DNA from 2 places in the Pseudonocardia autotrophica genome. Region 1 is predicted to be linked to the other one. Evidence: riboswitches for the same ligand, from Rfam matches in the RefSeq annotation. Region 1 holds a riboswitch; the other holds the start of a gene.
The links. Region 1 has a riboswitch for glycine ahead of gcvP (aminomethyl-transferring glycine dehydrogenase). Riboswitches for the same ligand answer to the same signal wherever they lie in the genome.
Positions count from the first base shown of each region.

Region 2: linked by a shared signal. The riboswitch ahead of Pdca_RS31225 (glycine cleavage T C-terminal barrel domain-containing protein) and the one ahead of gcvP (aminomethyl-transferring glycine dehydrogenase) in region 1 are both predicted to bind glycine.

Region 1 is NZ_AP018920.1:3,668,165-3,676,670, forward strand. It holds gene gcvP (aminomethyl-transferring glycine dehydrogenase) at 1-2,411, opposite strand, end outside; glycine riboswitch at 2,456-2,571, opposite strand; glycine riboswitch at 2,572-2,668, opposite strand; gene Pdca_RS17180 (YiaA/YiaB family inner membrane protein) at 2,751-3,050, shown strand; gene Pdca_RS17185 (MerR family transcriptional regulator) at 3,070-3,684, opposite strand; gene Pdca_RS17190 (bifunctional nuclease family protein) at 3,888-4,364, opposite strand; gene garA (glycogen accumulation regulator GarA) at 4,623-5,075, opposite strand; gene gcvH (glycine cleavage system protein GcvH) at 5,288-5,680, opposite strand; gene Pdca_RS17205 (cardiolipin synthase ClsA) at 5,690-6,412, opposite strand; gene Pdca_RS17210 (OsmC family protein) at 6,466-7,032, shown strand; gene Pdca_RS17215 (MEDS domain-containing protein) at 7,269-8,180, shown strand; gene Pdca_RS17220 (ATP-binding protein) at 8,198-8,506, shown strand, end outside.
Region 2 is NZ_AP018920.1:6,711,978-6,720,483, forward strand. It holds gene Pdca_RS31200 (substrate-binding domain-containing protein) at 1-534, opposite strand, end outside; gene Pdca_RS31205 (AraC-like ligand-binding domain-containing protein) at 769-1,755, shown strand; gene Pdca_RS31210 (carbon-nitrogen hydrolase family protein) at 1,766-2,785, shown strand; gene glyA (serine hydroxymethyltransferase) at 3,195-4,466, opposite strand; gene gcvH (glycine cleavage system protein GcvH) at 4,463-4,849, opposite strand; gene Pdca_RS31225 (glycine cleavage T C-terminal barrel domain-containing protein) at 4,861-5,208, opposite strand; glycine riboswitch at 5,254-5,348, opposite strand; glycine riboswitch at 5,349-5,462, opposite strand; gene Pdca_RS31230 (ArsR/SmtB family transcription factor) at 5,622-5,990, shown strand; gene Pdca_RS31235 (substrate-binding protein) at 6,037-7,467, shown strand; gene Pdca_RS31240 (amidase) at 7,595-8,506, shown strand, end outside.

The sequences.
Region 1 (8,506 bases):
TCGATGCCCGAGTACAGCACCGGGTAGTGCTCCTGCAGCCGGGTCGCGACGTAGTTCGCGGCGGCGACGGCGGTGAGCGTCGCCCGGCGCAGCCCGTCCAGGCCCATCATCCGCAGGTAGGCCCAGGAGATCGGCAGGACGCCGGGCGAGCCGTACGGCGCCGCGGACACCGGACCGACCTCGCCGCGCCCCGGCAGGAACGGCACGAGGTGCTCGGCCACCGCGACCGGCCCGACGCCCGGGCCCCCACCGCCGTGCGGGATGCAGAAGGTCTTGTGCAGGTTCAGGTGCGAGACGTCGCCGCCGAACGCGCCCGGCCGGGCCACCCCGACCAGTGCGTTCAGGTTGGCGCCGTCGACGTAGACCTGGCCGCCCGCGTCGTGCACCGCGCCGCACACGTCGCGGACCTGCGCCTCGTAGACACCGTGCGTGGACGGGTAGGTGATCATCAGCGCGGACAGCCGCGGACCGTGCTCGTCGATCTTCGCCCGCAGGTCGTCGAGATCGACGTTGCCCCGGGCGTCGGTGCCGACCACCACCACCCGCATCCCGGCCATGATCGCCGAGGCGGCGTTGGTGCCGTGCGCGGACGCCGGGATCAGGCAGACGTTCCGCTCGCTCTCGCCGCGGCTGCGGTGGTAGGCCGCGATCGCCAGCAGCCCGGCGAACTCGCCCTGGCTGCCGGCGTTGGGCTGCAGCGAGACCGCGGCGTAGCCGGTCAGATCGGCCAGCCAGCTCTCCAGCTGGCCGATCAGCTCCCGGGAACCTGCAGTGTCCGACTCCGGTGCGAACGGGTGCAGGTCGCTGAACTGCGGCCAGGTCACCGCCTCCATCTCGGCGGCGGCGTTGAGCTTCATCGTGCACGAGCCGAGCGGGATCATCGTGCGGTCGAGCGCCAGGTCGGCGTCGGAGAGCCGGCGCAGCCAGCGCATCAGCGCGGTCTCCGACCGGTGCTCGTGGAACGTCGGGTGGGTCAGGTACTCGCTGGTCCGGGCCAGCTCGGCGGGCAGTGCGTCGGCGGTGCCGGAGTCCAGTGCCGCGGCGTCCGGCGCGCCGGCCCCGAAGGCCTCCCAGACCGTCCGCAGGTGCGCGACGGTGGTGATCTCAGAGGTGGAGACGCCCACCTCGTCGCCGGACACCCGGCGCAGCGCGATCCCGGCGGCGTGCGCCGCGGCGACCACGGCGTCGGCCCGGCCGGGCACCCGGGCGAGCACGGTGTCGAAGAACGCGTCGTGGGTGATCTCGACGCCGCCGGCGCGCAGCCCGGCGGCCAGCACCGCCGCCATCCGGTGCGTCCGCTGCGCGATCGAGCGCAGCCCGTCCGGGCCGTGGTAAACGGCGTAGCAGGCCGCCATCACGGCCAGCAGCACCTGCGCCGTGCAGATGTTGGAGGTCGCCTTCTCCCGGCGGATGTGCTGCTCACGGGTCTGCAGCGCGAGCCGCAGCGCGTAGTGGCCATCCGCGTCGCGGGAGACGCCCACGAGCCGGCCGGGGAGCTGACGGGCGTGCCGCTGCCCGACCGAGAGGTACGCGGCGTGCGGGCCGCCGAAGCCGAGCGGGACGCCGAAGCGCTGGGTGCAGCCGATCGCGGCGTCCGCGCCCAGCTCACCGGGCGGGGTGAGCAGGGTCAGCGCCAGCAGGTCCGCGGCGACCGCGACCAGCGCGCCCCGCTCGTGGGCCTGCGCGATCAGCTCGGACGGATCGGCGACCCGCCCCGAGGCGCCCGGGTAGCTCAGCAGCACACCGAACATCTCGCCGTCCGGCAGGCTCCCGCCGGACAGGTCTGCGATCTCCAGCTCGATGCCGAGCGGCGCCGCCCGGGTGCGGAGCACCTCCACGGTCTGCGGCAGTGTGTCGGCGTCGACCACGAACCGGGCCGACGTGGCCCGGCCCGCGCGACGCAGCAGCGTCATCGCCTCGGCGGCGGCGGTGGCCTCGTCCAGCAGCGACGCACCGGCGACGGGCAGTCCGGTCAGGTCCGACACCATCGTCTGGAACGCCAGCAGTGCCTCCAGCCTGCCCTGGCTGATCTCCGGCTGGTACGGCGTGTAGGCGGTGTACCAGGCCGGGTTCTCCAGCACGTTGCGCCGGATCGCCGACGGGGTCCGGGTGCCGTGGTAGCCGAGCCCGATCATCGGGACGTTCACCGTGTTCCGGTCGGCCAGCCCCTGCAGCTCGGCCAGCATCTCGGCCTCACCGACCGGCGCCGGCAGCGAACCGCCGACCGGCTCTCGATCGCGGATGGCGCCGGGCAGCGCTCGATCGGCGAGAGCGTCGAGCGAGTCGACGCCGAGTGCGTCGAGCATCCGGGCGAGCTCGCCGGGGCGTGGCCCGACGTGCCGGTCGGCGAACGGCAGTCCGCGCTCGAGTTCGGCGAGGGTGGGACGGTCCTGCTGCGGGGTCGGGCTCACGGCGCCTCCGAAGGTGACGGCTCGGGCGGGGCAGGGCTGTGTCGCCCCTCCCCTCTGTCCGTACCCGCGATCCGGGCGCCTGAGAGATTCACCCGAGGCTTCGGGCTTTCCCCGTCGGCGGACGGACTCCCCGTGGTGGTCCGTCGCTTTCCAGAGGCGTCTGTACCGAGCGGTCCTGGTGCCTGAGAGGTTCCGGGAAGGGATTTGCTCCTTCGGCGCCCGGTCGTGCTGCCCCGGGTCTCTCCCGCTCGGTGTCAACGACTACCGGAGAGAGGATAACCGGTTCGGTCAGTATTTCCACGGCACCGGGCTCCGCTCCGGCACGCCAGGCTTCCCGGCATGTCGAACAGCAACGCTCCGAGCCCCGTCCCCGCCACCACGGCCGCCTTCCACCTGCAGGCGGTGCTGTCCTTCGGCGTCTCGCTGGCCGCGGTCGTCATCGGGACCTTCTACCTGCCCGTCGACGGGTGGGTGAAGGCCTTCCTCGCGATCGCGGTGCTCTACGCCATCACCTCGGCGTTCACGCTGGCCAAGTGCGTCCGCGACAAGCAGGAGAGCCTGACCGTGGTGAACCGGGTCGATCAGGCTCGGCTGGAGAAGCTGATCGCCGAGCACGACCCGTTCCGCTCCGTCGCGTGACCGGTGACCGGCCCGCCGGTCAGGAGATGGCGCGCCGCGACCGGCGCCGGGCCAGCTCGTCCTCCGGGGACTCGTCGACGGTGCCACCGTCGGCCCGCTCCGCCGGGAAGTCCTTGATCACACCGCTGATCTCGCGCATCGCGCCCGAGACGGCGATCCCGAAGACACCCTGGCCGCCCTGCAGCAGATCGACGACCTCCTCCGGGGAGGTGCACTCGTAGACGGTGGTGCCGTCGGAGAACAGGGTGATCCCGGCAAGATCTCTTATCCCGCGCCGGCGCAGGTGCTCGACCGCGATCCGGATGTTCTGCAACGAGACCCCGGCGTCGAGCAGCCGCTTCACGATCTTCAGGACGAGTACGTCCTTGAACGAGTACAGCCGCTGGCTGCCCGATCCGGCAGCCCCGCGGATGGAGGGCACCACCAGCCCGGTCCGTGCCCAGTAGTCGAGCTGCCGGTAGGTGATACCGACGACCTGGCACGCGGTCGGGCCGCGGAAGCCGACGAGGCGATCGGACACCCCGTCCAGCCCCTCACCGACGAGCGGGTCCGGGAACAGCTCTGCCTGCCCCGGCCCCTCGGGTGGTGGCGTCTGCACCGCGTGGTCTCCCTCGGTCGGCCGCACCGTGGCCATCCTCACCTTCCCATCACTCTCGGTGAAGGTGAGTTGCACGGATGTCATCAACGCAGATGACGGTAGGCGCGGCGGCCGGAGTGGTCAACGCGGCTCGCCGACACGGCCGTGCCGCACAACGCCAGGTGACGTGGCACGGGACGGGCCGGACACGCCGAGCGGCATCCGATGTCGCCGAACGGTCCGGAACGCCCGATCGGGTGTCACCCGGGCTGGGCTCCGCGGAAGTCCTCCGGCGACACCGAGTCGAGGAACTCGCGGAACTTCTCGACCTCGTCCTCCTGCTCGTCGGGGATGACGAGCCCGGCCTCGGCCAGCACGCTCTCGTCGGCGTGCACCGGGACTCCGGTCCGCAGTGCCAGCGCGATCGAGTCGCTCGGCCGTGCGGAGACCGTCACGCCGCCGTCGAAGATCAGCTCGGCGTAGAAGGTGCCCTCCTGCAGGTCGGTCACCCGTACCTGCTCCAGCCGCCGCCCCAGCGCCCCGATGACGTCCTTGAGCAGATCGTGGGTCAGTGGCCGGGCCGGCTTCACCCCCTGCTGCTCGAGAGCTATGGCAGTCGCCTCGACCGATCCGATCCAGATCGGGAGGTAGCGATCACCGTTCGTCTCCCGCAGCAACAGGATCGGCTGGTTCGCCGGGAGTTCGACCCGGACGCCCACGACGCGCATCTCGCTCATCAGCCCGCCTCCCCGGCCCTGTCGGGCCTGTCGGCCGCCCGGGATGGACCCGCCACCCCGGCCGCCCTGATCGCCTTGCTCGCCCTGGTCCGCGCCCTGGGAGCTGTGGTCGCTCGTACCGCTGCCACCGACACGTTCCGACGCTACACGGGCGGGGCCACCGATGCGCGCCTCCGGACGGGGTGTGCGAGCGTCCTTTCGACGATCGTCACACGCCCGTCCTTCCCGCGGCGTGTCGACTGGACCGCCGCGGATGGATCAGCCCCGGGGGTCGCCCTCGCGGGGGCCGGTCAGGAAGACCAGCCGGAACTTGCCGATCTGGACCTCGTCGCCGTTCGCGAGCACCGCCGTGTCGACCGGCTCGCGATTGACGTAGGTGCCGTTGAGGCTGCCGACGTCGACCACGACGAACTCGCCCGCGTCACGCCGGAACTCGGCGTGCCGGCGGGACACCGTGACGTCGTCGAGGAAGATGTCGCTGTCGGGGTGCCGGCCGGCGCTGGTGGTCGGCACGTCGAGCAGGAAGCGCGAACCGGCGTTCGGACCGCGCCGGACCACCAGCAGGGCCGACCCGGCGGGTAGCCCGTCGACGCCGGAGACGGCGGGCTCGGCGCTCGGCTGCTCCACATCGGCGAGGAAGTCCGCCCGGAAGACCGATGTGGTCTCCGGTGCGCGCTCCGGCGGCACGTCGCGCGGGTCGTTCGTGGTCACCTCGGGGTCTCCTCCTCCGGAAACGGGAATCCCGGACACGGTCCGGGTGATGCAGGCAGGCCGTCCGCCGTGATCGCTCTGTCGCGGTGTTGTCTCGGCCGGCTGCGGTGTCGACGTGTCAGGGGGACCGAACCTACCTGCCCGGGTGTCACCGCGATACGTCAGGCGGTGGCGTCCGGGCGACACTTGCGTCAGGCGGTCGCCGAGGTCGGTCAGGAGCCCTCGGCGAGCCGGCGGTAGGCCTCTGCGTCGAGCGGCCCGGCCGGCGTCGCACCGTCGGCGAGCCGCAGGTCGATGATCCAGCCGTCGCCGTACGGAGCGGAGTTGATCAGCTCCGGACCGGCGTCCAGTGCCTCGTTCACGGCGACGACCTCGCCTGGCACCGGGGCGTAGATGTCCGACACCGATTTGGTCGACTCGACCTCACCCATCGCGTCGCCCACGGAGAGGGTGTCGCCGACCGTCGGAAGCTGGACGAACACGACATCGCCCAGCTGCGACTGGGCATGATCGGTGATGCCGATCCGGACCACCCCGTTCCCGGTGTCGCGCACCCACTCGTGGGCCTCGGTGTAGGTCAGGTCCGACGGAATCTCCGAACTCACGCAGTGAGCCTAGCGCCCGCCATCCGGGTGATCGAAGCGGGTCGTCGGGGGTGGGAACGGGCTGCGCAGCGCCAGCACGAACTGCGCGATGTACAGCAGGCCGGACCACATGTAGAGGGCGACGCCCCAGATCGCGAAGGCGTGTGCGATCACCCGGACGGCGGTCTCCGCGGCGGACGGCCCGTCACCGAGAAGGAGCAACGGGAAGGCGTAGAGCAGCACGAAGGTCGCCGCCTTGCCCAGGTAGATCACCTCGAACGGGCCGTAGCCACGGCGGCGCAGCACGAGCACGCAGACCGCCAGCACCACGTCCCTGGCCAGCAGCGCGGCCACCGCCCACCACGGCACGATGTCGCGGATCGCGAGACCGATCAGTGCGGCGAGGATGTAGAGCCGGTCGACCGCCGGATCGAGCATCGCGCCGAACCGGCTGTACTGGTCGAGGACCCGGGCCAGTTTGCCGTCCAGCCAGTCGGTGAAGCCGCCGATCGCCAGCACCGCGACGGCCCAGCCGTCGGCCTGCGGGCCCAGCATCAGCCACAGGAACAGCGGGACGCCGGCCAGCCGCAGCATGCTCAGCGCGTTCGGCACCGTCCAGAGCCGATCGTCGCCGGTGGGCGGTCCGGCGACCTCGTGTACCGAGTCCCGGACGGTGTCGCGCACCGTGTCCCGGGCCTCGCGGGCGCCGCGTCGGACCGCCGCGGCCCTGCCCGTATCGGATTCCCCGCCCACCCGGTCAGCCTAGACGGCTCCCGCACTGTGCAGTCCGGCCCGGCGGGGTGAGGATGGGTGCCGTGACCGACACTCATTCCTCCCCGGGGTCCGGCCCGATCCCCGGCGGAACGCTGAAGGACATCCAGGCTCCGCTCAAACAGCAGTACCGCGACGATCCCGGCTCCGCGGTCGTCACGCTGTCCGCGGACGGCGAGCTCGGCGCCGGGGTCGCCTGCAAGGTGACGACCGGCCAGGCACTCGCGGAGGCCGGGCTGCACCCGGCCACCGGTGGCGACGGGACCCAGCTGTGCTCCGGGGACATGCTGCTGGAGGCGCTGGTCGCGTGTGCCGGGGTGACGCTGCGGGCGGTGGCCACCGCGCTGGAGCTCGACGTCAGCGGTGGTCTGCGGGCCGAGGGTGATCTCGACTTCCGCGGCACGCTCGGTGTCGCGAAGGACGCGCCGGTCGGCTTCCGTGACATCCGGCTGTTCCTCGACGTGGACGTCCGCTCCGGGGACGCGGCGGCCGACCCGGACACGGTCGCCACCCTGGTGAAGCTGACCGAGCGGTACTGCGTGGTGCTGCAGACGATCAAGGGCAGCGCGACCACATCGGTCGAGGTCAGGCCCGCTTCCTGATCCGTTCTGGTCCGTCCGGGCGTCATCCTGCTGCGCCGAACGGCTCGGACGGGGTGCCGCCACCTGCGGTCCACCGCCGGTGGCGGGCCGCTCGCCGCGTGTCACTGTCGGTTCGGCGCCCGGTACGGTCCGAGGTCTCCGGGGGGCTCCGCGGGTCTCCGTACGGTGACGTCGTCCTCGTAGGCGTGACAGGGCGTGCCTGCCGACAGTCGGCGGCCCGCCCCGGTAGGTGACACGTGATCAAGCTGGCGGACGATGTGTCGTCCGGTGATCACGTCTGCGCGATCCCGGAGAGCGTCGAGCATCTCGGGGAGATCGCGTCCGGGTTCGTGGCGCACGGGCTGGCCCGCGGCGAGAAGGTCCTGTTCTTCGACGACGACGGTGCGGCGGACGGCTTGCTGCGCAGGATGACCGAGGACGGTCACCGGATCGACGAGCCACTCCGCACCGGGCAGCTGGAGATCCTTCCGGAGGAGGACACCCGGCGGACCTTCCGCACCCCGCTCCCGGACATCCACGCCGGGATCACCGGCAAGGTGGCCGATGCGCTGGACGCGGGCTGGACCGGCACCCGGATCACCGGGCAGATGCACGCGGCGCTCGATCCCTCGGCGTCCGGCACGCTGCCCGAGTACGACGGGCTGCTCGCCCGGCTGATCCGGGAGAACCGGGAGAACCTCTCCGCGCTCTGCACGTTCGATCACGTGCACTTCCCGGACGAGTCGATCGACATCATGCGCGCGCTGCACCGTGACCATCTGGCGGTGGCCGGTGCCTACGACGACGGGTTGCTGCGGATCGTCCGGCTCGGGATCGGGCACGCCCGGCTGGCCGGCGAGATCGACCACAGCAACCGCCCGAAGATCACCTCGCTGCTGCACCAGGCACTCGACGGCACGCTGCGCTCGGCCGACGCCCCGACCGACATCGGGCTCGACATGGCCTCGGTCCGGTTCGTCGACGTCGCGTCGGCGGTGGCACTGGTGCATGCGGCCGAGGGCTTCCCGTCCACCCATCGGCTGGTGCTGCACCGGGTGCGCCCCCGGGTGCAGCGGATCCTGGACCGCTGCGGTGCCGCGTTCTCGCCCCAGCTCGCCTTCGACGACGATCCGCCCCGGCTCGCGCCACCCGCGCAGCAGGTCCGGTGAGGATCGGTGAAGGTCCGGTGAAGGTCAATGCGGTCCCCCGTCCACCCGGGTTCGCGCACGCGCTGGTGCATGCCGACGACACCGCGGAGCTCGTCCGCCGGGTCGCCCCGGTCGCCGCGGCCGCGGACCGCGACACCGGCGCCCAGATCGCACTCGCCGTCTCCCCCGACGCCGAGCAGGCGCTGCGTGCGGAGCTGGCCGACTGTGCGGGCGGGATCGGCAGGCTGACCACGCTGACCCGCTCGGCCCGCGAGTCCGGCCAGACGGTGGCCGCGTGGCGGGCCAGGGAGCTGCGGGCGTTGACGTCGTCGGGCAGGCCGGTGTTC
Region 2 (8,506 bases), 3.0 Mb from region 1:
CTGCGCCCCGTCCAGCGGCGCCGCCCCGCGCTCGCGGAGGAACCGGCACACGAGCTCGGTCGAGCGGCGCGGCCACACGTAGTCGTTGCCGACCACGAACCAGCGCCGCACCCCGATCTCCTCGCCCATCCAGCGCAACGCGGGGAAGAGCTGGATCTCCGGGGTCTCCCCGATCGCGAACACCCCGGGGGTCGTCTCGCCGCCCTCGTAGAGCGCGGTGAACACGTACGGGACCCGGCCGCGCAACCGCGGGACCAGGTGCTGCCGGACCACCGAGGTGTGCCAGCCGACGACGGCGTCCACCCGGCCCGCGTCGACCAGCCGTCCCACCTCGTCGGCGACCCGCGCCGGGCCCGCGCCGCCGTCCACCACGATCATCCGGACTCCCCGGCCCAGGATCCCGCCCTCGGAGTTGATCTCCTCGGCGGCCAGCTGGGCACAGAGCAGGCAGGACGGACCGTAGAGCGCCTCCGAACCCGCGAACGGGATCACGAGGGCCACGGTGAACTCCGTGGAGCACCGGTAGTCCGTCATGTCCCATCACCTCGGTGTGCAGGTTTCGTCCGGCACAACGCACTCCGGCCCGCCGAGTATTTCCGGATCGGCAACCGGACCGGTTGCGGCGCACGTCCGTCGCGGCGTCCGCCGCCGCGCGGTGCGCCGGACGGTGCAGCGGCGCCCGGCATCCGCCGCGCCGGCCGGAATCGGCGGGGCATCGTGCCCACGGGGGCTCCCGTCCGGGGCCGCAGACGGCTATAGCTGTCCGGTATGGCCGCCACCGAGCACGCCGCCCCCGACCGGCACCGGCTGGGCCGCTTCGACGCGGCGAGCGTGCCGTCGGCCGAGCGTCGCCGGGTCTGGTCGGACGCGACGGCACGTTTCCTCGTGCCGCTGGAGATCCGGTCGCCCTCCCGATCGGTGGACGGCACGATCGGCGCCCGGCGCACCGCCGGGATCACCCTGTGCGAGCTGTCGGCCACCGCGCACCTCGCCGTCCGTACCCCGGCGCTCGCCGGAGGCGCGGGTGCCGGTCACGTGAAGGTCGCGCTGCCGGTACGCGGCCGGACGGCCGTCACCCAGAACGGCCGCCGGGTCGTGTTGTGCCCGGGCCAGCTGGCCGTCTACGACACCTCGCGCCCCTACTCGGTGGGCAGCGACGCCCCGTTCGGCCTGCTCGTCACGCTGATCCCCCGGGACGCGCTGGAACTCGACGACGGCCGGCTGGAGCGGATCGCGGCCCGCGCGCTGCACGGCCCGGCGCTGGCCGGGGTCCGGGACACGCTGCTCGGTGCGGCCGCGGCCGGGCTCACCGAACGCGCCCGGGACCTGCTGCTGGACCAGCTCGTCACGCTGGACCCGGACCGGCGGGTCACCGAACCCGGCCGGGACCGTCTGCGGGCGGCCGCGACCGAGCTGATCCACCGGCGGATCGACTCCACGGCGCTGGATCCGGAGTACCTGGCCGAGGCACTCGGGGTGTCCCGGCGCACGCTGTACCTGGCGTTCGCACCGGAGGGACGGTCGGTCGCGGCGACCATCCGGCACGCCCGGCTGGAGCGGGCGCGCGGGCTGCTCACCGGACCGGACCGGCACGACCTGCAGATCGCCGAGGTCGCGGCGGCCTGCGGGTTCTCGGGAGCCGCGCACTTCAGCAGGCTGTTCCGGGCCGAGTTCGGCGCGCCACCATCCGGCTTCCGGGACCGGCCCGGTGGCGGCTGCACGGATCGTCAAGCCGGGTCGGGCGATCGCTCGTAGCGTCCTGCCCATGGCTGAGAAGATCGTCCGGGTGGCGGCGGTGCACGCCGCCGCCCCGTTCCTGGACCTGGCCGCCGGTGTCGAGCGGACCTGCGAGTTCATCCGTGAGGCCGGCCGGACCGGTGCCCGGCTCGTGGTGTTCCCCGAGACCTTCCTGCCCGGCTACCCGCACTGGATCTGGTCGCACACCACCAAGTACGCGGCACCGCTGTTCGCCGAGCTGTTCGCGAACTCGATCGAGCTGCCGAGCCGGGAGTCGGCGGCGATCGGGGCGGCCGCACGCGACGCCGGGGTGTGGGTGGTGCTCGGCGTGGACGAGCGGGAGGGCGGCACCCTCTACAACACCCAGGCCTACTTCGGCCCGGACGGGCGGCTGGTCGCCCGGCACCGCAAGCTGCACCCGACCAATGTCGAGCGGACCGTGTGGGGCCGGGGCGACGGCCAGGACGTGTTCGTCGTGGACACCGGGTTCGCCCGGCTCGGCGGCCTGATCTGCTTCGAGCACAGCATGGACCTGCCCCGCTACGCGCTGGCGACGCTCGGCGAGCAGATCCACGTGGCGGCCTGGCCGGCGATCAACGCGACGCACGCCGACCCGAACGCCGGCGACTTCGACCACTACTCGACCACCCTCGCCCAGGCGCACGCGATCTGCGCGCAGACCTACGTGATCGTCTCCCAGGGGATGGTCACCCAGGAGATCATCGACCGGCTGGACGTCGCTCCGGGGCCGGATGCACCCACCCTCGGCGGCGGGCTGACCGGCTTCGTCGGCCCGAACGGCCAGTGGCTGGCCGAGCCGCACCGGGACACCGAGCGGGTGGTGACCGCCGATCTCGATCTGGGCGTGATCCCGTTCGCCAAGTACTTCGCCGACGGCGCGGGCCACTACGCCCGGCCCGACGTGTTCAGCTTCGGCATCGACCGCACACCGCAGACCCCGCTGAGCCGGCCGGTCGGGCCGGTGGAACCGATCGAGTCCGCCGAAGCCGGTGCCGATGGCACCGGGATAGTGCTCAGCGTGCACTGAGGCTGCTCCGGACGGAGCAACCGGCGCGTTCCGCGGAACGCGGCAGGCTCCCGTCCGACACGTTCCGCGGAACGCAGCGGGCTCCCCTCCGGCACGTTCCGCGGAACGCAGCGGGCTCCCGTCCGGCGCGTTCCGCGGAACGCGGTGGGCCCTCATCCGGCTCATCCGGCGCGTTCCGCGGAACGCGACGCGGCCCATCCGGCACGTTCCGCGGAACGCGGCGTGACGCTCGTTCCGCCCACGGCCGAGGGTCGAGTGCTGCTGCTCGGCCGGGCCGAGCGTGACTCCCCGGCGCCGACCGCGACCCTCGAGGAACTCGCGGAGCTGCTCGGGGAACCGGGGCGGGCGGGCCGGCCGAGGCCCACCCCGGCAGGCGTCCGGTCGCCCCGATCCCCGAGCAGCCCTCGGGTCAGCGCCCCGGGTAGAGCGGGCGACGCGCGACCAGGGCCGCGACACGCTCGCGCAGGACGGTCGCCCGCGCGGCGTCGAAGGCCGGGGCGAGCGCCTCGGCGACGATGTCCGCGACCTCACGGAAGTCATCGGCGTCGAACCCGCGGGTGGCCAGCGCCGGGGTACCGATCCGCAGCCCGGAGGTGATCATCGGCGGGCGCGGGTCGAACGGCACCGCGTTGCGGTTCACGGTGATCCCGACGTCGTGCAGCCGGTCCTCGGCGGCCCGGCCGTCCAGCTCGGAGTTCACCAGGTCGACCAGCACCAGGTGGACGTCGGTGCCGCCGGTGAGCACCCGGATGCCGGCGTCCGCGCAGTCCTGGGCCACCAGCCGCTCGGCGAGCAGCCGGGCGCCCTGCACGGTGCGCCGCTGGCGCTCGGCGAACTCCTCGGTGGCCGCGATCCGCAACGCGACCGCCTTGGCCGCGATCACGTGCTCCAGCGGGCCACCCTGCTGGCCGGGGAACACCGCGGACGACAGCTTCTTCGCGTGCTCGGCGCGGGCCAGGATCAGCCCGCCGCGCGGGCCGCCGAGCGTCTTGTGTGTGGTGGTGGTGACGACGTCCGCCCACGGCACCGGGCTCGGGTGCTCCCCGGCCGCGACCAGCCCGGCGAAGTGCGCCATGTCCACCATGAGCAGCGCGCCGACCTCGTCGGCGATCCGCCGGAACTCGGCGAAGTCCAGCTCACGCGGGTACGCCGACCAGCCCGCGATGATCATCTTCGGCTGCTCGGCGCGGGCGACGCGCTCGACCTCGGCCATGTCGACCAGGCCGGTCGTGGCGTCGACGTGATAGGCCGAGACCCGGTAGAGCCGGCCCGAGAAGTTGAGCTTCATGCCGTGCGTGAGGTGCCCGCCGTGCGCCAGGTCGAGGCCGAGGATCCCGTCGCCTGGCTGCAGCAGCGCCGCCATCGTGGCCGCGTTGGCCTGCGCACCGGAGTGCGGCTGCACGTTGGCGTACTCGGCGCCGAACAACTCGCGGGCCCGGTCGATCGCCAGCTGCTCGACGACGTCGACGTGCTCGCAGCCGCCGTAGTAGCGCCGGCCCGGGTAGCCCTCGGCGTACTTGTTGGTCAGGACCGAGCCCTGGGCCTCCAGCACCCCGACCGGGGCGAAGTTCTCCGAGGCGATCATTTCCAGGGTGTCGCGCTGCCGGTTCAGCTCGGCGTCGACGGCCTTCGCGACCTCCGGGTCGACGTCGGCCAGTGATGCGGTGAAGGTGTCGCTCACGCGCTCTTCTCCTCGGTCAGCGAGCGGTACTCGGCGGCGGTCAGCAGCTCGGGGACGCCGGCGTCGCCGGGCTCGACCCGGAACAACCAGCCGCTGCCGTAGGGGTCCTCGCCCGCGGTCTCGGGCGCGTCGTCGAGGGCGTCGTTGACGGCGGTGACGGTCCCGTCGAGCGGGGCGAACAGGTCGCTCACCGACTTGGTGGACTCGATCTCACCGCAGGCCTCGCCCGCGGTGACGGCGTCGCCCGCCGTGGGCAGCTGCACGAACACGACGTCGCCCAGCGCCTCGGCGGCGTGCGCGGTGATGCCGACGGTGACGGTGCCACCCTCGACCCGTACCCACTCGTGTTGCTCGGTGTAGCGCAGGTCGTCGGGAACTGACATGTCGGGTCCTCTCACTCGGAACGGGTGTGGATGGGCAGGTCGACGTCGACCGGTTCGGACCAGCCTCGGACGTCGACGGCGAGCGCGGTGCCGGGCTCCGAGACTGCCCGATCGCCGACGGCGATCGCGACCGGGTGGTGCAGAGTCGGGGACAGCACGCCGCCGGTCACCTCGCCGGCGGCGGGGAGCACCGGAGGGCCGGCCGGCGCCGCGGCGCGTGGCGCCCGGGGAGGTCGCTGCCGTACCGGACCGGTATCGCCCGGCCGGCGGAGGTCGCTGACGGCCGCGCGGGGTGCGGCGGGCGTGTCGTGCAACGCGGAACGCGGCAGCTCGGGCCGGCGCTGATCGAGCTCGGTCATCGTGGTGGTCACCCCGGGTGTGACGCGTGGACGGTGCCGCCCACACGATCCCCCTCTGTCCCGAGCCTGAGAGATTCACCGGCGCACGACCGGCTTACACCATCGGCGAGGCGTGTCCGACGCCTGCTTTCCAGAGTGGCCTGGCCCGGGCGGTGGGGGGTACCTGAGAGTTTGGCGGGGTGCTTGCTCCTCCGGTGCCTGCCCGGGCACCAGGGGTGCCGCGTCGTCCGACAGGTCTCTTCCGCGCGGGCTCGTACAGCCCGATCTTCAGTTGTCGGGAGGACGATACCCATTCCCGGGGCCCGGGGAAGGGTCCGACGGATCACCGCGATCGACTGCTCGCCCCGCTGCCGCCGGCGGGAGTGTGCCGGGTTACCCACACGCAGCGCCGCACCCCGGTTAGACTCCTTGGCATGTCAACGGATCCTGACGCGTTCGCCGGGGGCGGCCGGGACGCCGGTCTCGCCTTCGACGCGCTCGCCGATCCGGTCCGCCGCCGAATCCTGACGGTGCTGGCCGAGAGCGACGAGTGCAGCGCCGGCGAGCTCGCGGACCGGATCACCTCGGTCGGCCGGACCGCGGTCTCCACCCACCTGCGGGTGCTGCGGATCGCCGGCCTGGTCAGCGAGCGCCGGTCCGGCCGGTTCCGTTACTACTCGATCGAGCCCGGCGGCGCCGCGGCCGACGTGATCGCGCTGCTCAGGAGCCTCTTCCAGTCCTCGCTCGGCGAGGCCCGGTCCGCTGCGGAGAACGCGGCCGGACGGCAGGAGGCAGCCGGGTGACCCGGCGCGCCACCGGACCCCGCTGATCGGCACCCCGCCCGCCGACATGGGGACGATCGCGGTCGCGGTGGAGGAGTTCGCCGCCGTCGCACCCGGTGTCGTCTTCGATCGGTTCGGCCGCGACGGCGGCGGCTGGCTGTTCGGTGCGCACTGCGACCGGGTCGCGCTGGGCCAGCCGGTGACCCTGCAGGCACCCATCGGCGAGGGCCCTCCGGTCGACGTCCTCGGCCGGATCAGCGGCCTCCGCAGGCCGCACATGATCACGATCACCCACGACCAGCCGTGGCGGGGTCGCATCCGGCTGCGCTTCGCCGCGGCCCCGGGCGGCACCCGGATCCGGCTCGACGCCGGGATCGACGCCCAGGGAATGGAGTGGCTGATGCGCCGGCGCGGGCACCCGGTGCGCGACAGCGCCGCCACCGGCCCCCGGATCGGCGCCCTCACCAGCCGGTCCGGCTCGGGGAGCCTGTTCGCCTCGGCCGTGGCCAACGTCGCCGCCCTCGCGGTCGACGAGGTCAATGCCGACGGCGGGATCGACGGGCACCCGGTCGAGCTGCTGCACGCCGACGACGCGACCGATCCCGGCACCGGCGCCCTGGAGGCGCTGCGACTCGCCCGTGCGGGCTGCCGGACGATCTTCCTGATGACGACGTCGGCGACCTACCAGGCGGTGTCCGCGGCGCTGACCGGCCGGGACGTGCTGGTCGTGCACACCAACATGAACGAGGGCGGTGGCGAGTCGCGGCTGCGGATCCGGCTCGGGGAGCGGCCGCACACCCAGATCACGCTGGCGGCCCGGCCGCTGATGCAGTCGGCCGGCGGGCGGCGCTGGTTCCTGGCGGGCAACGACTACGTCTGGCCGCGGGCGGTGAACCGGGTCGCCCGCGAGGTGCTCCCGGACAGCGGCGCCGTGCTGGTCGGCGAGGGTTACGCCCCGCTCGGCGCCCGCGACTTCGGCCCGCTGATCGAGCGGATCGCCGCCGCCGGGGCCGACATCGTGCTGGACACCTTCGTCGGCGCCGACGCGGCCGCGTTCGAGCGACAGTGCCATGCGATGGGCCTGCGCGACCACACCGTCAGCCTCGGCCCGGCGATGGACGAGGCCACCCTGGAACGGATCGGGTTCGAGGCGTCCGAAGGCATCCACGGGGTGTCCGGCTACTTCCAGCACCTGCAGACCGAACGCAACGGGACGCTGCTGGAGCGCTACCGCGAGCGGTTCGGCCGCTGGGCGCCGCCGCTGTCCAGCCTGTCCGAGTCGATGTTCGAGGCGATCCACGTGTGGGCGGCCGCGGCGCGGCACGTCCGGTCCACCGAGCCGACGCCGGTGGCCGACGAGATCCGGCGGGGCCGCTACGAGGTGCCGCGCGGCACCATCGCGCTGGAGGGCAGCCATCACATGGAGCAGCCGCTCTACCTGGCCGCGGCCCGCGGGTCCACCTTCGGGTCGATGTCCGATGTCGAGGGCCGGTCCTGATCTCGGACAGATGACGGGCGCTTGTCGTCCACATCAGATCTCCTGTCAACGCGTCGACAAACATTGACATGACAGTGCGGGCTCCTTAGCTTTCTCGCATCCCCCCGGATGTGAGGAGTACCGCTCGATGGCGATTCCACCCCCCGATCCCGCGCAACTCGCGGCGATCAACTCCCAGCACGCGTTCGGGCTGTCCGAGGCCGAGCTCGCCGAGTTCGGGCCCGCCGTGACCGCGACGCTCAGCGCGACCGACCGGGTCGAGGAGCTCTACCGGGCCTCCGCGCCCGAGGCGCCGGAGCGCGCCTGGGCCGAACCGGCCGACAACCCACTCGGTGGCTGGTACGTGACGACGTCGGTGCCCGGCGCCGCGGACGGCCCGCTCGCCGGGCGGACCGTCGCCCTCAAGGACAACATCTCGCTCGCCGGGGTCCCGATGACCAACGGCTCGGCGACCGTCGAGGGCTTCGTCCCGCTCCGCGACGCCACCGTCGCGACCCGGCTGCTCGCCGCCGGGGCGACGATCACCGGCAAGGCGGTCTGCGAGGACCTGTGCTTCTCCGGCGCCAGTTTCACCTCCCGGCCGTGGCCGGTGCGCAACCCCTGGGACCCCTCGCGGGCGGCAGGCGGCTCGTCCAGCGGCAGCGCCGCGCTGGTCGGCAGCGGCGCGGTCGATCTGGCCGTCGGCGGCGACCAGGGCGGCTCCATCCGCATCCCCAGCGCGTTCTCCGGCACGGTCGGACACAAGCCGACGCACGGTCTGGTGCCCTACACCGGGGCGTTCCCGATCGAGGCGACGATCGACCATCTCGGACCGATCACCCGGACCGTCTCCGACGCGGCCCTGATGCTCGGCGTGCTCGCCGGCGTCGACGGGCTCGACGCCCGCCAGCCCACCTCGCTGGAGCCGGTCGACTACCTCGCCGCACTCGGCGAGTCGGCGGCCGGGCTGCGGATCGGGATCGTCACCGAGGGCTTCGGCCGCCCGGAGAGCGACCCGGGTGTCGACCGGACCGTGCGGGAGGCGATCGGCGCCCTGCGC